2 regions of the Kosakonia sp. SMBL-WEM22 genome follow, and region 2 is predicted to be linked to the other one. Evidence: predicted binding sites of a transcription regulator. Region 2 holds the regulator's gene; the other holds the start of a gene.

Region 1 (6,399 bases), 420 kb from region 2:
TAATCACATTGTGTTGTTTTTAAACATAAAGTCCTTAAATCGACAAATGTGGCAAAAAAAAGGTTGCATCAAATCGTCTGCGGCGTATAGTGCGCTTCCACGGACGCGGGATGGAGCAGCCTGGTAGCTCGTCGGGCTCATAACCCGAAGGTCGTCGGTTCAAATCCGGCTCCCGCAACCAATTAAAATGTGGAAGAAAGAAAAAGTTTACATGATGGAAGTGTAAACAGACGGACGCGGGGTGGAGCAGCCTGGTAGCTCGTCGGGCTCATAACCCGAAGGTCGTCGGTTCAAATCCGGCCCCCGCAACCAACACAATAAACACCTTAACGGGTGTTTTTTTGTTTCTGGCGTTTGTAAAAGCGCGCAGCAAACAAGAGAAAAAAATGGCGCCCTTCGGCGCCATTCTGTTATCCCCTTCTCGCCAGCGTCGCGCCATCCGCGAAGTAGGCTTTAATCCCTGCCAGAATCGACTCTGCGACTTCCTGCTGGAATTTTGCGGTCTTGAGCTTACGCTCCTCTTCCACATTACTGATAAACGCCGTCTCAACCAGAATCGACGGGATATCCGGCGCTTTCAGCACCGCAAAGCCCGCCTGCTCCACGCTGTTCTTGTGCAGGTTATTGACGCGCCCCAGCTTATTAAGCACCGCTTTGCCAAATTTCAGGCTGTCGTTAATGGTCAGCGACTGCACCATATCGAACATAGTGTGATCGAGATAGCGGTCACCGCTTTTGCTCACGCCACCAATCAAGTCCGCCGCGTTCTGCGTATCCGCCAGATATTTCGCCGCTGTACTGGTCGCCCCTTTGGTTGAGAGCGCGAAGACAGACGAACCATGCGGCTGGCGGCTGCTAAAGGCATCGGCGTGAATCGAGACAAAGAGGTCGGCGCGCTGCTTCTGTGCTTTCGCCACACGCACCTTCAGCGGAATAAAGACATCCTCGTTGCGGGTCATAAAGGACTTCATATTGCCCTCTTTCTCGATCAGCGCATGCAGACGGCGGGCGATTTGCAGCACCACATCCTTCTCACGGGTTTTATATTTCCCTGTCGCACCCGGATCTTCCCCGCCATGGCCGGGATCGAGCATGATCACAATCGGCCTGTCGCGCCCGGCTTTGCCCGGCTGCGGGCCGCTCTGCGCGGGCGGCACCTGCTTATCAAGATCGCCCTGGTTGTACTCTTCAAGCAGCGCCAGCAGCGGATCCTGCACATCTTGCGCATTCGCCGGATAGAGATCCATCACCAGACGCTCTTTGAAGCCTGCGACCGGCGCCAGCGCAAAGAGTTGCGGTTTCACATTCTGCTTAAGTTCAAACACCATGCGCACCGTCTGCGGATCGAACTGACCCACGCGGGCTGATTTGATAAAGGGATCGTCGCTGCGGATCTGCGTTCCCATGCCCTTCAGCACGGAGTTGAGATGGACGCCCTGCAGATCCACTACCAGGCGGTCGGGGTTGCTCAAGGCGAACTGTTTGTACTTCACCACGCGGTTCGATTCCACCGTCACACGGGTATAGCTCGACGCAGGCCAGACACGCACGGCGACCACCTGACTGACGGCGGCCAGGCCAACCTGGCTCACGCTTAATAACCACATCGCCCCCGCACCCTGTAATAATTTGCGGCGGCTCAGCGCTGAATGACTTCCCGACATGCTTCTCCCGAGCAATTTGTTTAAATAATGCTTAACGTCAGAATTGACGGAAAACTTTAGCGAATGATGCATAAACTGTCATCTTTTAAAGGGTAAACATATGTCTGGCGTTATGCTTCACAGAGACGGGGGAATCCTGACTTAAGAAAATTTGTGCTTGCAGCGAAGACAATAAAAGAATAAAAATACATTTTTTACGAATAATCATGCAGTGAGGACAGGCCGTGGTCAAAGAGCGCAGAACCGAACTGGTGCAGGGATTTCGCCATTCCGTTCCCTATATCAACGCCCATCGGGGAAAGACATTCGTCATTATGCTCGGGGGTGAAGCCATTGAGCATGAAAACTTCTCCAGCATTGTCAACGACATCGGCCTGCTGCATAGCCTCGGGATCAGGCTGGTGGTGGTCTATGGCGCGCGCCCGCAAATCGACGCCAACCTTGCTGAACACCACCACGAACCGATCTACCACAAACACACCCGCGTTACCGACGCCAAAACCCTTGAACTGGTGAAACAGGCCGCAGGGCTTTTGCAGCTGGATATCACCGCGCGGCTGTCGATGAGCCTCAACAATACGCCGCTACAGGGTGCGCACATTAACGTGGTCAGCGGTAACTTTATTATTTCCCAGCCGCTGGGCGTTGATGACGGTGTCGACTACTGCCACAGCGGGCGTATTCGCCGTATTGATGAAGAGGCGATCCACCGCCAGCTGGATAGCGGCGCGATTGTGCTGATGGGGCCGGTTGCGGTCTCCGTGACCGGTGAGAGCTTCAACCTCACCTCTGAGGAGATTGCCACCCAGCTGGCGATCAAGCTAAAAGCGGAGAAGATGATTGGCTTTTGCTCGTCTCAGGGTGTCATGAATGATGAAGGCGAAATTGTCTCCGAGCTGTTTCCTAACGACGCGCAGGCGCGTGTCGAAGAGCTGGAGCAGCGCGGCGACTACCACTCCGGCACCGTGCGCTTCCTGCGCGGCGCGGTAAAAGCGTGCCGCAGCGGCGTACGTCGCAGCCACTTAATCAGCTATCAGGAAGATGGCTCGCTGTTGCAGGAGCTCTTCTCCCGCGACGGTATTGGTACGCAGATTGTGATGGAGAGCGCCGAGCAGATCCGCCGCGCCACCATTAACGACATCGGCGGCATTCTGGAACTGATTCGCCCGCTCGAACAGCAGGGCATCCTTGTGCGCCGCTCCCGCGAGCAGCTGGAGATGGAGATCGATAAGTTCACGATCATTGAGCGCGACAATCTCACCATCGCCTGCGCGGCGCTCTACCCCTTCCCGGAAGAGAAGATTGGCGAGATGGCCTGCGTGGCCGTGCATCCTGATTATCGCAGCTCGTCACGCGGCGAAGCGCTGCTGGAGCGCATTGCGCTGCAGGCGCGGCAGATGGGGCTCAGCAAGCTCTTTGTGCTCACCACCCGCAGCATTCACTGGTTCCAGGAGCGCGGCTTTACGCCGGTGGATATTGACTCGCTGCCTGAAACCAAAAAGCAGATGTACAACTACCAGCGGCGCTCAAAAGTGCTGATGGCCGATCTGACCTGATTCACGCCCCGCCCAGTGCGGGGCGTTCTATTTCAGGGCGCTGAAGAGTGCTTCAAGGCCGCTGCGCCGCTCGGTGCGGGTGGCAATCGCCTGGCCGAGCACGCGCTCATCGGCATAGAGCGAGAGCCGTTTACGTGCGCGAGTAATCGCGGTGTAGACCAGCTCGCGTGTCACCACCGGCACGTTTTGCGCAGGCAGGATCAGCGCGGCGTGATCGAACTCCGAGCCCTGCGATTTATGTACCGTCATCGCCCAGGCGGTTTCATGCTCCGGCAAACGGCTCGGCTGCACCGACTTGATCTTCCCGCCCGGCAGCGGGAACCAGACGCGCATCCCCTGCCCCTGATCCAGCGCAATGCCGATATCACCATTAAACAGCCCCAGCGCGGAGTCGTTGCGCGAAATCATCACCGGCCTGCCGTGGTACCAGCGCGAGAAGGGCTGGCGGGTAATTTTACGCTGACGCACCAGCGCCAGCTCAAGCCGCTCATTCAGCCCACTGACGCCAAACGGCCCTTCGCGCAGCGCGCAGAGCAGCTGGTATTCGCCGAAGGCGGCGATAATCGCTTCCGGTTCGGCGTGGCCCTGCACCAGCGAAAGATAGTGCCTATAGCCCGCCAGCGCGTCGTCAATCATCTCCTGATAGGCCTCGGCGCTGTTGAGCGGTTTACGCTCAATATCCTCAAAGCCCTGGCTGAAGACCGCCTGCGTGGCGCGCTTATCACCGCGGTTAACCGCAGCGGCCAACTGACCGATGCCAGAGTGGCTGCCAAAGCGGTAACTTTTTTGCAGCAGGCAGAGGCTATCGCGCAGCGCGGTGGCCGCCTCGCCTTCACCTGCCGGCACTTCCGCGCCGGTTAGCCGCGAGAGCTGCGCCGCACGCGTCGCGCTGTAACCTGCATTCACCCAGGCGCAGATATCTCCCAGCACAGCGCCGGCTTCCACGGAGGCCAACTGATCGCGATCGCCGAGGAAGATCACCCGCGCTCTCGGCGGCAGAGCGTCAATCAGCCGCGACATCATCGGCAGGTCAATCATCGACGCTTCATCCACTACCAGCACGTCCAGATGCAGCGGGTTGAGCGCGTGATGGCGCATACGCTGGCTTCCCGGCTGTGCGCCGAGCAGCCTGTGCAGCGTACTGGCCTCATCCGGCAGCAGCGCTTTTTGCGCTTCATCAAGCGGCAACTGGCGCAGCGCGTTGCCGAGGGATTCGGTTAACCGCGCGGCGGCTTTACCGGTGGGCGCAGCCAGGCAGATACGGCAGCGGCTGCCATCGAGCGTTTGTACCAGCGCCGCCAGCAGCTTCGCCACGGTGGTGGTTTTACCGGTTCCCGGCCCGCCGGAGATCACTGAAATTCGTCGGGTGAGCGCCACGGCGGCGGCCACTTTTTGCCAGTTCACATCCGCTTCATAGTTTTCCGGAAAGAGTGAGGCCAACGCCTCTGAAAGCCGGGCTTCATCCGCCTCATCAACGGCATCCTGGGCTGCAAAGAACTCCGCAACGCGCCGCTCGTTCCACCACATACGGTTCAGGTAGAGGCGCGCATCGTGCAGAATAATCGGCGTTGCGCCGCTGCCGTCGCCCACCGCCGGTGAGGCAAGCAGCAGCGCCTGCCAGTCGTCGGGCGGGCCGGCCATCTCAAACAGCTGGCGCACGAGGGGCGAATCATTGCCGAACACATCGGGGGTCAGGCGTGAGAGCGGCAAACAGACATGCCCCTCTCCCGCATCGCGGCTAAGCAGCGCCGCGGCCAGCAGCAAAGCGGGCTCTTCAGTGCCAGCCACCGTCAGGGCAAACTGCACGTCCAGCGGACGCAGCAGCTTCTGCTCCATCGCTTCTTGCAGTAAAGCCTGCACATTCATGGCGTCATCTCCGGTACTTCACCTGCAAACAGGGTATCCATGCGGGCGATCAGGGCGGCATCCGGGCGGGTGGTGAAAATCCCCTGCTCCGGTTGCTGCGCCTCCACGCCGCGTAAAAAGAGGTAGATCACACCGCCGAAATGGCGCTCATAGTCGTAATCGCCGATGCGGTGGCGTAAATAGCGGTGCAGCGCCAGGGTATAGAGCTGGTACTGCAGATCGTAGCGATGGGACTGCATGGCTACCGCCATCGCCTCTTGCGTATAGGCCTGCGCGTTGTCGCCCAGCCAGTTGGATTTGTAATCGAGCAGGTAGTAGCGCCCCTGATGGCGAAACACCAGGTCGATAAAGCCCTTCAGCATCCCCCGCACGTCGCGGAAATCGAGCGGCGCACAGCCAGCCGACAGCGGATCGTAGCGGCGAATCAGCCCGTCGAGCGCCTCGGCGCTCAGCGTGGCGCTGATGGGCAGGTAAAACTCCATCTCGACCTGTTTATCGTTGGCCGTCAGTTGGCTAAGAGAGACGCCGGCTGCGGTGAGCGGCGCGTGCAGCACCGTCTCCAGCCAGCTGCTCAGCACCGGCTGCCAGTGCTCCTCATACCCTGCCACCAGCAGCTTTTCCGCCACCCACTCCGGCGAGACAGGATGGGTAAAGTCGAGATCTTCAAACAGGCTGTGCAAGAAAGTGCCCGGTGCCGCGCCGCGCGGAAACTCGTGCGGCGTCAGCATCGGCTGGGTTTGCACCTCGCGCTCGCCTGCGGCGTCGATATCCAGACGCGGGAGCAGATCCTGGGCAAGGCCATGCCCGCGCTGTTGCAGGCCGGAGTAACTGGTCACCCGCCAGTCATCGGCGACCCGGCGCATCACTTCGCGTACGCTGAGCGCAGGCGGCTGCGGCTGTGGGAGTTCCCAGCGATCTGTATCCGGCGTGGGCGGCGTCGCCAGCACAATCTCTTCATTGCAGATCTCAGCCAGCGCCTGACGCAGCCCGGCGGCATCCAGCGCTTCACCTTTCTGAATCAGCCGACCCAATGCGCTGAGGTGGAAATCAGTGGGCCCGCTCTTCTCGCCACGGCGGCGAAACAGCGGCGCAATGCCGAGGCTGCAGTGCCACACTGAACGGGTCAGTGCCACATAGAGCAGGCGTAAATCCTCCGCCAGCCGCTCGGCTTCAGCCAGCTCAATGCTCTCTTCAGCATGGCTGAGATCAAGCACCGCGTTAAACGAGGCGCGATCGTGGTAAAACCCCTGGTCCTGCACGCGGAAGTTGGCGATAAACGGCAGCCAGACCAGCGGGTACTCAAGGCCTTTCGA
Region 2 (6,399 bases):
GGCAACCCACTCACCTTTCATCGGCTCAATGCCGAAGATTACGGTGCCGCACTGATTAACCGTGCAGCAAAGCGGGCCGATATCACTCTACGCTACCACCGCGCGATGGACGCTATTCCCATCTTTGAGTGGTCATACGCGCGAACAGGACAGGTCGGCGAGCTGTATGGGTATCGTAACTCCAATACCGGCACCAATGATTACTTCATTCTTAAAACACCTGAGTATGACTGGTTCCCGGGCGATCAGCGCAGCAATGAGCATTGGGAATTTATCGGTCACGATCATCAGCAGGCGATCCATACGCGTTATGAACGGCAGAAAGATGAGGACGCGATGTTTCACGGCCAGCTACGCGGCAATCTTAACGTCACGAACCGCATGGTAGCAGGCACGCGCGGCGCCTTGATTCTGGACGGAGCGGTTGATATAGCCGGAGATTTTACGCAGCAGTATGGCCGGCTGGTGTTCCAGGGACACCCTGTTATTCATGCTTATAACACGCCAGAAATTGTTGAAAAACTGCGTTCATTGAGAGATTACTCCCTACGCAGCGAGCCGGTCTCCTTCACACAGCCGGACTGGGAGCGCCGCATTTTTCACCTCAATCGTTTAGTGCTCGATTATGCCTCGTTTGATCTGGCGAGAAATGCATCACTGCTCGCCAATATTGAGGCCAGAGGAGCGACTATCACGCTGGGCAGCTCTACACCTTATCTCGATCTCAATGATGGCAATGGCCTGGTGAATGTGCCGAGTCGGGGGATCTCAACGGGCGCGCTCGATGAGGATCTTAGCCGCTTCTGGGGACACATTAATCTCTCAGCTAACTCGACACTTGCCATTCGCGAGAAATTTACCGGCACGGTTTACGGTCAGAATAGCCGGGTCACGATCTCGTCGCGGGATGCCACCTTTGATGGTTTCAGTCAGTTCAACCACACCGCGCTCACCCTTGAGGAGAGTGCGCGGCTAACTGCAACGGGCGGCTGGAGCAGTAATGCCACTGTAACCGTCGGCCCTTCAGCCTCGCTACTGCTGGCGGCAACCCCTGTCGCGCCGGGACGCGTTAGCCCTTCGCTCTATGTGCTGAAGAGCGGAGCAACGTATGAGCTTAATGATGAGAGCACCCTTAATGTGACCGCCTTCGCCTCGCTATGGGGGCGTATTCACGCCGTGGGTGAGGCGGTTATCCGCTTTGGTGAGAGTGATGTGCCGCGTCTTGTTGAAGCGCTTAACGCCGGGCAGAAGGGGAGCGTGGGCAAGCTTTTCGGTTTTCAGAGTAGCTGGCTGGGTTCGCTCTCTGCGCCGCGTGCGCGGTTAAGCCTGAATGCAACGCGCTGGCAGCTACGTCGTGATTCGGAAGTTGGAAGCGTCGCTGCCTCGCGCTCGCTGGTGGGGCTTTCGGCAGGCAAACATCGCTTTAATACTTTAAAAATTGCCGAGCTAGAGGCTAATGAAACGGGTTTTGCCCTGCGCACGGATCTGCAAAGCAGCGATAAAATCGAAATTAGCCAGCACGCAAGCGGCCGCAACAACGTTCTGTTTCTTGATGTAATTACACCCTCACGCCCTGTTAAGGGGCTGAATCTTCCGCTGATCACGGCACCGCAAGGCACGCCCGCGTCACTTTTTACGGCGGCAAAGGCGGTGAGGGGGTTTAGCAAACTTGAGCCGATTATCAAACAGCAAACGGATGCGCTGAACACGAAGTGGATCCTGACCGGTTTCAAACAGACCCCCGATCCCGCCGCAATGGCCACCGCCAGACGCTTTTTTGCCATGAACTATAAGCGCTTCATTACGGAAGTGAATAGCCTGAATAAACGACCCGCGCAGTTGCGGGAAAATGGCGGTCGCGAAGGAGCGTGGGCATATACGGAGCGTAATAACGGCGCGGGAAAAATAAACGCAGCCGGTCACGACGCAATTACCTGGTCGGGTATTGATAAAAAAAGCGCCTATCCCGCAGCCGATCTCTTTTCTGGTGTCTATATGAGCTACGCCACCCATCAGTTGAGTGGGGAGAGCGTGCAGGGGAGCAGTCGCGATTTCGGTGCAGGCTACTATGCCACTTTGCTAAGTAAGTCTGGTTTATATCTTGATGCCGCCGTGAAATATATTCACTCATACCATCACGATCGGCTGGCGTTTAGCGGACTCAACGCACGGGATTACAGCATGAACAGCTGGTTAGGCGGCGTTGAAACGGGCTATCACTACTCGCTCACTCCGCATGCTTATATTGAACCGCAGGCGCAAGTTGCGCTGGGCAAACTCTCCGACACCACTTTCCACTGGCGCGATCGCGGCCTCTCTCTTGCTCTGCATCGTAAGAGCGCAATCCCGTGGGTGGGGCGTACCGGGATCGTTGCAGGGGCGCACTTCTGCGATCGTGATTGGGCGATTACGCTGCGGGCGGGGCTGCATTATGAGACAGAGCTATGGGCTGATGGCGACATTATCCTTCACGATGATACAGGAGATACTCGGGTCAAAGCAGAACGTGACGGGCGTCTACGTTACCATGCCAGCATTGATGGGCAGGTGAGCGATAACCTTCACGTTGAGCTTGATGTTGCGCACGCAAAGTTTGGCAACATTGATGCCGGGCAGGCTATCAACGCGCAGCTGCACTACTCCTTCTAAGCAAGCAGATAAAAAAAAGCCCCTGCCAGGGGAGGCAGGGGCAAGTCGTCGGACAGACGACGAGGGTTTATTTGTACAGTTCAGCCGTCACGTGGGTGTGAGAACCGGTACGGGCTTCAATAATGCGGTAGCTGCTTGCGCCAGCCTGATCGGCTTTCGCGGAGAGTTCCTGACGGATATCCATCGGAACACCGGCGATCTGTGAAACAGAGACGGTACCTACGGGTTGCAGGTTGCTGGCCTGATCGCTGTTTACCAGAGTTGCGGCGCTCGCGCCGAATGAGATCAGGGAAGCAAGGCCAAGAGATGCGATGATCAGATTGCGTTTCATACTGTTTTCTCCTTAAGAGAGACTCAACGGCGAGAAGGGTTAAACATCTTTTCTTATGCCTGGTGCCGTTGAGCGATTAATTCATAGGGTTAGGGGTACAACTTATTTGTAGAGTTCAGCCGTCGCGTGCCAGCGGTCACCGCTGTGCGCTTCAATGATGCGGTAGGATGATGCACCCTGCTGTTCCGCTTTTTTGCTCAGCTGCGCGTTCATGTCCATTGGTGAAGAGGCGATGGCGCCGACGGAGACGGTACCCAGAGACTGACGATCTTGCGCCTGGTCTGCATTGATCATATCAGCGGCGAAGGCGCCAAATGAGAGTGCTGAAAGGATACCCATAGTTGCGATAGATGATTTGATATTCATGCTGCTTACCTCGTCGTAATCTTTTCTTTAAATTTTTAAGGGGTTCGTTTTGTGACCCCCATCACGAAATCAAGTATACACTAATAACGCGAATAATTAATACCAAGCTAATTATAACTGTGGCGAATGCGTATAACATTTGGCCTTTTTTATAACCAAGTAGCATAAAAATTTAGCTTATGGCGAAGAATTAGTTAACGAGGATTAATAAAATCAGCGGGATAGGTTGCTTTGATTTTTTGTGCGGTGCTATCAGCTGTAGTAGGGGAAGGAAACGAAAAATCGCACTATTTGTTAAATGAAATGAGGTGGAAAGTCGCCTGGAAGGGGAAAAATGCCGAACATTCCCCCTCAGCGGGGACCGAGGGGAATGCGCGGTTAAAGCTCTTGTTCGAAGAGAACGAGGATCGCTTCGTAGAGATCTTTAACGGTAAAGCCGCGGGCTGGCGTGGTGAAGATAGTATCGTCACCAGCGATGGTGCCGAGGATCCCTTCCGCTTTACCCAGCGAGTCGAGCAGGCGTGCGATCAACTGTGCAGCGCCAGGGCTGGTGTGGATGACTACCACCGCGTCGTTGTAGTCGATATCCAGTACCAGATTCTTCAGTGGGCTGGAGGTCGTTGGTACGCCCATCTCAATCGGCAGGCAGTAGACCATCTCCATTTTCGCGTTACGCGTACGTACCGCGCCGAACTTGGTCAGCATGCGTGAGACTTTGGACTGGTTGATATTGTCGAAGCCCTCTTCTTGTAAGGCCTGAACAATTTCACCCTGGGAACTGAATTTCTCTTCTTTTAAAAGCGCTTTAAACGCCTTCACTAATTCTTCTTGTTTAGCCGAGCTTCGCATAAGTCACCCGTAATATGGCCGTGAAAACAACATTATTATGCATATTAATGAATTTTTATGCAAACATTCTGCAGATAAATATGCTGAAAAGTTATGGGGAAGGGCGCGAAGTTTAGCAAATTCTTTCGTTAAGGACATCAGCATGTGGCTTACGTCGCAAATAAGAGTAAAAAGTAAATTAAATGTTATAAATATGATGTTATTTTGGTGAATTCTACAGCTATATTATAAACTCGTTAAGTTAGTTACTTAGCTTGCCGATCTGACGGTCATATTTAACCCTTTTATAAAATCGCTACAGTGGGCTGTGCCGCGTTATTTTGGCGCACTTGTTGTCATAATTAGCAGGGTGAATTAAGGTCGCCGCAGCGGAGTAACAATATATTTAGCTAACCATAATAAGGAGTTTAGGATGAAAGTCGCAGTCCTCGGCGCGGCCGGCGGTATCGGCCAGGCGCTTGCCCTACTACTGAAAACACAACTGCCTTCAGGTTCAGAACTCTCCCTCTACGACATCGCACCTGTCACTCCCGGTGTCGCTGTAGACCTCAGTCATATCCCGACCGATGTAAACATCAAAGGCTTCTCCGGTGAAGATGCGACGCCTGCGCTGGAAGGTGCTGACGTAGTGCTGATCTCAGCAGGGGTTGCGCGTAAACCCGGTATGGATCGCTCCGACCTGTTTAACGTCAACGCCGGTATCGTGAAAAACCTGGTGGCGCAGGTAGCGAAAACCGCGCCGAAAGCCTGTATCGGTATCATTACTAACCCGGTCAACACCACCGTCGCGATTGCGGCTGAAGTGCTGAAAAAAGCGGGTGTCTATGACAAGAACAAACTGTTTGGCGTGACCACGCTGGACATTATTCGCTCCAACACGTTCGTTGCTGAGCTGAAAGGTAAGAAACCTGCCGAGATCGAAGTACCGGTGATTGGCGGGCACTCTGGTGTGACCATCCTGCCGCTGCTGTCGCAGATCCCGGGCGTTACCTTCAGCGAGCAGGAAGTGGCCGACCTGACCAAGCGTATCCAGAACGCGGGCACCGAAGTGGTGGAAGCGAAGGCGGGTGGCGGTTCAGCAACCCTCTCCATGGGCCAGGCGGCTGCACGTTTTGGTCTGTCGCTGGTGCGCGCCTTGCAGGGCGAGAGCGGTATCGTTGAGTGCGCCTACGTTGAAGGCGATGGCGAATATGCACGTTTCTTCTCGCAGCCGCTGCTGCTGGGTAAAAACGGCGTAGAAGAGCGCAAGGCGATTGGCCAGCTCAGCGCGTTTGAACAGCAGTCGCTGGAAGGTATGCTGGATACGCTGAAAAAAGATATCGATCTCGGTGTCGATTTCGTTAACCGCTAATCGCGGCTGAGATGAGAAACCGGAGCCTGCGCTCCGGTTTTTTTATGGCCGTCAGTTGGTGGCCGGGTACTCCTGAATGGTGACGTGCAGCGTCAGCTTTTTATCGTCACGCATCACTTCAACCGGGATCTCTGAACCCGGGCGGATCTCCGCCACCTGGTCCATGGTCTCCAGCGCCGATACCGCCGGTTTGCCGTTCACGGAGGTGATCACGTCATTGACCTGAATACCTGCGCGCGCGGCCGGGCCGTCTGGCGACACTTCATTAACCACAATGCCCTGAATCGGATCGATACCGGTGCCCTGGGCGTGCAGTGGGGCAATCTCGCGTCCGCCGATACCGATATAGCCGCGGATCACTCGCCCGTCGCGGATAAGCTTATCCATAATTTTGGTCGCCAGCTGGAACGGAATGGCGAAACCAATCCCCTCCGGCGTCTCCCCATCGTTGCTCTTATCAAACGACAGGGTATTGATGCCCATTAACTCGCCGAGCGAGTTAACCAGCGCGCCGCCAGAGTTGCCGTGGTTAATAGAGGCATCGGTCTGCAGGAAATTTTGCCGCCCGCTGGGGTTGAGGCCGATACGCCCGGTGGCGCTGATGATCCCCTGTGTGATGGTCTGCCCGAGGTTGTAGGGGTTGCCTATCGCCAGCACCACATCGCCAATATGCGGCGTGCGCCTGGCATTAATTGGGATCACTGGCAGCCCGGAGTTAGCGTTCACTTTCAGCACCGCCAGATCCGTCAGGCTATCTGAGCCGACCAGCAGGGCTTCAAAGACGCGTCCATCCTGCAGGGCGACGATAATCTGATCCGCATCGTTGATCACATGCTTGTTAGTGATGATATAG

What was found. The regulator ArgR, encoded in region 2, controls arginine synthesis, uptake and breakdown. The targets are predictions, from matches to a motif close to ANTGAATAAAAATACANT.
Region 1: a site for ArgR is predicted at 1,839-1,856, ahead of argA (amino-acid N-acetyltransferase). Genes of this name have one in related genera too.

Annotation. Positions count from the first base shown of each region.
Region 1 covers NZ_CP051488.1:4,022,561-4,028,959, forward strand. Annotated here, with positions in the region: tRNA gene HF650_RS19385 (tRNA-Met) at 105-181, shown strand; tRNA gene HF650_RS19390 (tRNA-Met) at 236-312, shown strand; gene amiC (N-acetylmuramoyl-L-alanine amidase AmiC) at 411-1,664, opposite strand; gene argA (amino-acid N-acetyltransferase) at 1,889-3,220, shown strand; gene recD (exodeoxyribonuclease V subunit alpha) at 3,248-5,086, opposite strand; gene recB (exodeoxyribonuclease V subunit beta) at 5,083-6,399, opposite strand, start outside.
Region 2 covers NZ_CP051488.1:4,442,590-4,448,988, reverse strand. Annotated here, with positions in the region: gene HF650_RS21355 (S6 family peptidase) at 1-2,649, shown strand, start outside; gene yhcN (peroxide/acid stress response protein YhcN) at 2,717-2,980, opposite strand; gene yhcN (peroxide/acid stress response protein YhcN) at 3,083-3,346, opposite strand; gene argR (transcriptional regulator ArgR) at 3,725-4,195, opposite strand; gene mdh (malate dehydrogenase) at 4,608-5,546, shown strand; gene degS (outer membrane-stress sensor serine endopeptidase DegS) at 5,598-6,399, opposite strand, start outside.